DNA from 2 places in the Paenibacillus sp. FSL R7-0189 genome. Region 1 is predicted to be linked to the other one. Evidence: predicted binding sites of a transcription regulator. Region 1 holds the regulator's gene; the other holds the start of a gene.
The links. Region 1 encodes Rex, which represses fermentation and respiration genes when NADH is low (regulators of the CRP and FNR family bind a similar motif). Its sites were predicted from a motif close to TTGTGAAATATTTCACAA; they were not measured.
Positions count from the first base shown of each region.

Region 2: MKY63_RS12205 (formate/nitrite transporter family protein) is a predicted target of Rex. The motif match lies at 1,909-1,926, and genes of this name have one in related genera.

Region 1 covers NZ_CP150223.1:4,768,645-4,772,203, reverse strand. The annotation lists gene MKY63_RS20790 (amidohydrolase) at 40-1,341, opposite strand; gene MKY63_RS20785 (redox-sensing transcriptional repressor Rex) at 1,328-1,981, opposite strand; gene dinG (ATP-dependent DNA helicase DinG) at 2,112-3,559, opposite strand, start outside.
Region 2 covers NZ_CP150223.1:2,827,234-2,830,792, reverse strand. The annotation lists gene MKY63_RS12210 (MFS transporter) at 1-517, opposite strand, end outside; gene MKY63_RS12205 (formate/nitrite transporter family protein) at 978-1,805, opposite strand.

The DNA of each region.
Region 1 (3,559 bases):
AAAAGTCGCAGCCTATTATTTATTCGTTATTCTCCAGACTTAACGCTTCAATAAACCTTCGAAGGCTTCTTGCGCTTTACGCCGGATAGCTTCCTCATCCAGGGTTAAGCATTGTCCATGCTTGATGACCTGTTTACCATTCACCCACACATGCTCAACATCCTTAGCGCTAGCAGAGTAAACTGCATGAGACAACAGATCTGTGTGTGGCAGCAAATGCGGCTGATCGATATCAATAGCAATGAAATCAGCTTTCATCCCTACAGCAAGTCTGCCTACATTATTTAAAAAGATGGACTGCGCGCCATATTCTGTAGCCATACGCAGAGCTTCTGGAGCAGGGACAGCCGTTGGATCACCGCTGACACCCTTATGAATGAGAGCTGCAAGCCGCATCTCTTCAAACATATCCAAGTTATTGTTACTTGCCGCGCCATCCGTGCCAAGAGACACCTTCACACCAGCTTTTAGAAGATCAGTAACCCGAGCCACTCCGCTAGCCAGCTTCAAATTACTGCCCGGATTATGAGATACACCCACATTATGGCGAGCCAAGATCTCAATCTCTTCATCATTTAAATGAACACCATGTGCAACTATCGAGGGACGTGTGAACATTCCAAGCTTCTCTAAGTGAGCTACAGGACGCAACCCGTAATCCGCCACATTTTGTTCCACTTCACGTTTCGTTTCGGACATATGCGTATGCATCGGTAAATCCAGATCATGCGCTGCCTGCACGAACTTAACCAGGAAGGCAGGAGGGCAAGTATAAGGGGCGTGTGGCGAGATCATAGTAGTAATTCTACCGTCAGCCTTTCCATGCCAGTTACGGGCAAAAGAAATCGCTTCCGCAAGCTTGTGATTCTGTACATCCTCTGGACATAACCCGATCACACCACGCATCAATACGGAACGGATACCTGATAACTCAGCTACCTCGGCTACTCGGTCCATATGATCATACATATCGAGGAAGGTCGTAGTTCCACCCTTCAGCATTTCCAATACAGATAAGGAGGTTCCCCAGTATACATCATCACCGGTGAACTTTTCCTCCATCGGCCACATTTTCTCCTGAAGCCACACTTGTAGCGCTAAATCATCTCCATATCCACGCAGCAAAGACATCGCCGCATGACCATGTGTGTTTACAAGTCCAGGCATGAACAGCAGACGGCTGCCATCAACCACTTGCACTCCAGCTTCCATCTGAGGCTCTTCTTTTCCTATGTAAGTGATTAAATCATCTTCAATAGTCATATATCCACTCAGAACCGGCTCATCCGTTCCCGGAGTCAGAAAATACCCGCCCTTAATTATCGTTTTATTGTTGTTCATGTTCGCTTTCTTCCTTTCCATCCCGCAAGTAATAAGCAAGACTTTGCAGATCAGTTGTAAAATCAGCTGCATGCACCCGGATATTCGGTGGTGTCTTCAGAATCACAGGGGCAAAGTTCAAAATCGCTTCAATCCCAGAAGAAATGAGGATATCTGCTACATTTTGAGCTTCTGAATCAGGTACGGTAATAATGGCAATGCGAATACCTTGCTCACGAATTGTGCTGCCTAGTTCATCCATCGGTTGCACAGTAAGGGAGTTGATCTTACGTCCAACCTTAGGAGCGTACGAATCAAATATAGCCGTGATTTTCATAGTATCTTTGAGATATGCATTGTAATTAGACAAGGCATGTCCGAGATTACCTGCTCCAACTAAAGCTACATTAAGCTGTTGATCCAGCTTCAGGATATGACGGATTTTCTCAATAAGATACGTTACATCATAGCCGATACCTTTTCTGCCGAAGTCACCAAAATATGCTAAATCCTTACGAATCTGTGCGGGATTAAGATCAAGCTTTTGCCCAAGTTCCTGAGAGGAAACTGTTAATATTTCGCGATTCTGGAGATCATTCAAAAAACGCAAGTACACAGGCAGTCTGCGAACAACGGCTTCTGATATTTTATCCGATTTCATATTTTCCCTCCTAAAAATAGTAATGTTCTTGTGAAAATCCATATTCAAACGTCTACCTCTCCTTATTAAGGACGGTACTGTAACACACCGCCCTTAAGGATAAGGAGGAGCTAAACTGAAGACGAGCGTTTTAAGAAGCGCCGCCATCCTCTAGCCATTCCGCTATGCGAGGGACCATTTGATCAGTAAGCATATGCTCCATTTTGGGACCAGGCAATGAATAAAGGAAATACTTCCCGTAATGAGATTCAATAACCCTCGTATCATAAACAATAACTATTCCGCGATCCTGCGCCGTGCGAACCAGTCTTCCGAATCCCTGCTTAAAACGAATAACCGCTTGAGGAACAGATAATTTCATGAACGGATTCTTCTTCTGGGCCTGCAATAACTCAGACTTCGCTTCCGCCAACGGGTGATTCGGCGGTTGAAACGGAAGTCTCACGATGGCCAGGCAAGTCAGTGCTTCACCTGGAATATCTACACCTTCCCAGAAGCTGCTCGTCCCCAGCAGAACGGATGCTGCACTGTCCTGAAAGCGGCGGATCAGCTTGCTCCGGCTGCCACCTTCCACGCCTTGACCAAGCACCGTAATCTCTTGTGAGGCTAAAGCCTCTTTAAGCGGATCATATACCTGACGCAGCATTTTATAAGAAGTAAACAGAACCAGCATCCGCCCACGTGTTGTTTTAGCAGCTTCCGATAATGACTGTACGAGTGTATCGACAAATCGAGCATCGCCCACACTCCCCTTCACACTAGGAAAATCACGCGGTATAACTAGCAGTGCCTGCTCGCGATACTTAAAGGGGGATGGAAGGAGTGAGGTCATTAGACGTCCCTCTTCCGCAGCTTCGTTAAGTCCGAGATTATCAATCATAAATTGAAAAGATTTATCTACAGACAGCGTCGCCGAGGTAAGCACGATGCTTTTTTTCTTATCGAAGAACAACTCTTTAAGCTGGCTGCTAACATCCACAGGGACGGCATACAGCTGTAGTGATTTGCTGCGGTAATTTCCATTTGCCTCCAGCCAATATACTACATTATCGTCATTCAGCCCCATAAAGAATCTTACTTGCTCACGGATGGAAGCCAAATCCTTAAATAAACCGCTAATATCAGTAACAAGACTGTCTGCTGAGGATTGGCTTTCCTGGTCACGCATCTCGTTAAGCATTTTATCACCCTTACGGATGATATCGCTTAACGTCAGATTCATAGTGTTCTCTAGCGCAACTAATTCATCCCAATCCTTCGGCTTACGGGCGGGAAGCAACCGCATAACCAGTTGTCCCGCTTCCCCCGCCCCTGCATCACTGCGTTCCGGCAAAAGGCTGAACAGCTTGTCGCTGAGTGCATCCCAGGTTTCTTTGACGGTAAGCAGATCCGGGTAAATCCGATCGATGACTCCGCTCCATTCTGAAGCCTCTTCACTGCCTGACGACTGTAATATCTGGCGCAGAGCAGGAAGCTGTCCGTTTCGGCTATCTTTATACAGTCGCGATAACGTGTGTGCCACAGTGAAATGCTTCATATGCATGCCAAGATGTTTACCAGCCACATCTTCTAAATGAT
Region 2 (3,559 bases), 1.9 Mb from region 1:
AAGTTACACCATTCATTACAAAGCTTAGCATATAGGAAATATCGGCCAAAAAACCACTTAATGCCGTCCCCAGTGCTACACCAATATTATTGGCGACATAAATAACATTAAACAGCTCACCACGCTGCTTCGTGAAACGAAAGCCGATAAATGCCTGAATGGCAGGTAATGATAAGGAATTAAATAATCCTACCAGTCCCATTGCTACCATAAATAACGTCCAGTTGTTACTAGCTGCCGGCAAGGTGAACAGTGCCAAAGCATTCATGGCGAGCGCTCCGACAATCAGCCGGTTAACGCCTACCTTATGATAGAGTGAGCCCCCGAGTAGTTGACCCACGATCCCACCAACCGATTGAATAAGAATCACCAGTCCAGCATCTGACATGCTGCGTCCAAGCTCATCAAATACATACATCGTAACGAGCGGCCACATCAGCGCACTACCTGTTGCGTTAATTAGGCTGGCAATTAGAAATATTTTCACTTCTTTTGGATATGCCTGTAAAAACTTCATAAGTAGTGTACATCCCCTGTTATATATGTGTCATTAATTCATCCAGTATCATCCCAAAACAGGGCTATGAGCAAGCATACACATTGACGTTTTATCGTGATAAAGTACGCATGAAATCTAGAGGATAAGACGCGCATATCGCATGAAATATCCCGTCTCCCTTGGGGTTCACGTCCGCAGTCCTCCCTAGTTCTAATATCTATTCTTATTTTAAAGCCGTGGCTGTCGTCCGTAAAGCAAACTAAACAAGAAGAAACTGATTCGCTTTTAGAAAGACGGGGTAATAGAGCCTAGAAACACTCCCCCTTCAAAATTCGCCGTGATCCGATTTCGTTCCCCCGAGCGCGGATATATCACGGCGGATTTTTTTGTGTCTACATAACAAAAAGCACCCCTAAAACATTAACGCCACCAATAAGGCAGACCTTGAATGTTCTATGGAGTGCTCTATAAGACGAGCTTAAGCGTGTTTTTTGACACTGCTGCCGGACATGTTATCTACGGATTGAATAGCCGTAGGTGCTTTACGCAAGTATGCCATCCAATAGGCAGCTGCGACAAATATTGCTCCACCCGTTAGATTGCCGAGCCAGACGGGAACAAAGTTAGTGAAGTATTGCCCCCATGAATAATAACCTTCAAAAATAGCTGCTGGAATTAGGAACATGTTAGCTACAACGTGCTGGAATCCGATCGCAACAAAGGCCATCGTTGGAAACCAAATACCAAGGATTTTGCCGCTGAAGTTATCTGCTCCATAGGAGAGCCATACGGCCAGCGCAACGAGCCAGTTACAGCCGATACCCGAAACAAATGCCGGAAAGAATTCTGCATCGATTTTATGACCAGCCATATCCACCAATTTTTCTAAATACACACCCTCTGAAGTTAAACCCACCACATGACCGAAGAAATAAGCTACAAATAATGCCCCTACCAGATTACTAATCGTAATGAGCAAAAGATTCTTCACAACTTCCCAGAAAGAAATCTTCTTAGCCATAAAAGCGAGCGGCACGGCCATCATATTCCCTGTCAGCAGTTCTCCACCTGCAAGGAGTACCATGATCAGCCCAACGGGGAAGACTGCGGCTCCGATAAAGTTAGCAATGGAACCCCATTCCTGTGGTGCGCCAGCAATGACGCGAATATCTAATAAAAACCCGAGCGCAATAAACGCTCCTCCCAAAAAGCCCAGAATAAGTACGGTACTTAGCGGATTATGAGCTTTTTTTATGCCGTTCTCTACAGTTACTTCGGCAATTTGCTGCGGTTTGCTATAAGCCATGGTTCCTATCCCCTTCATCTATTTACTTCAAATTTGTTCCTTTATGACCATTGTAGCGTGTCGTAAAACACATTAACGTGATAATTATCACTTTGAGAAAACTAAGTGAAAGTTTTCACTGACATGTCAAATTTACTGCGACCTGAGCACAAATAGAAGTTTGTGTATGACCGGCTAAGCCAGCATATCTTGTTTCGTTGGATTACATTTGAGCGTACGCAGCAGCTATCGGACACAGTTGTCCTTATATGCAGCAAGATCTCACTGTAGCTATACCTCACTGTAGTCATACCTCACTATCGGCATTCTATCGGACTCAGATGACTCTAATCGTAGCTTTTGAGCATATTCGGCCCACACCCGGACATCGGACTCAGTTGACCCTATTCGTAGCTTTCGAGCACATTTGGCTTGCTATCGGACTCCATAGTCGCTATTAGCACCAAAAACACACTAGTTGTTCCTCGTTCTATGTAATAGCTGCACTGGAGTCCGAAATCACTCTCAAAAGGTGATTAATTACCAAATAGCGGCTTCTGAGTCCGAAAAATTCTGAGGAGGGCGTTGATTCAGCACGATCGGACTCAGTTGACCCTATTCGTAGCTTTTGAGCACATTTGGCTCGCTATCGGACCCCATAGTCGCTATTGGGACGATCGGACTCAGTTGACCCTAATCGTAGCTTTTGAGCACATTTGACTCACTATCGGACCCCATAGTCGCTATTGCCACCAAAAACACACTAGTTGTACATCATTCTATGTAATAGCTGCACTGGAGTCCGAAATCACGCTCAAAAGGCGATTGTTTGCTAAATAGCTGCTTCTGAGTCCGAAAGCTTCTGCGGAGGGCGATGACTCAGCACGATCGGACTCAGTTGACCCTATTCGTAGCTTTTGAGCACATTTGACTCACTATCGGACCCCATAGTCGCTATTGGCACGAAAAACACACTAGTTGTTCCTCGTTCTATGTAATAGCTGCATTGGAGTCCGAAATCACACTCAAAAGGTGATTAATTACCAAATAGCGGCTTCTGAGTCCGAAAAATTCTGAGGTGGGTGATGACTCCGCACGATCGGACTCAGTTGACCTTATACGTAGCTTTTGAGCACATTTGACTCACTATCGGACCCCATAGTCGCTATTGCCACCAAAAACACACTAGTTGTACATCATTCTATGTAATAGCTGCACTGGAGTCCGAAATCACGCTCAAAAGGCGATTGTTTGCTAAATAGCTGCTTCTGAGTCCGAAAGCTTCTGCGGAGGGCGATGACTCAGCACGATCGGACTCAGTTGACCTTATACGTAGCTTTTCAGCACATTTGGCTCGCTATCGGACCTCATAGTCGCTATTAGCACGAAAAACACACTAGATGCACCTCATTCTATGTAATAGGTGCATTGGAGTCCGAAATCACACTCAAAAGGTGATTAATTGCTATATAGCGGCTTCTGAGTCCCAAAAATTCTGCGGAGGGTGATGACTCAGTACTATCGGACTCAGTTGACCTTATACGTAGCTTTTCAGCACATTTGGCTCGCTATCGGACATCGGACTCAAATCACCTTAACTGTAACTTTTGAGCACATTTGGCTTGCTACCATCACCGAAGCCATTGGATTGCATCTACCCAAGCAGCTAATCATTCTGCACCTAACAAAAAAAAGCAGCAATCCTCCTGTTACAGGAGAATCGCTGCTTTTCTAGCTTTATAAGGTTGTCTTTTTCGTCGATGAATCACTCAGAA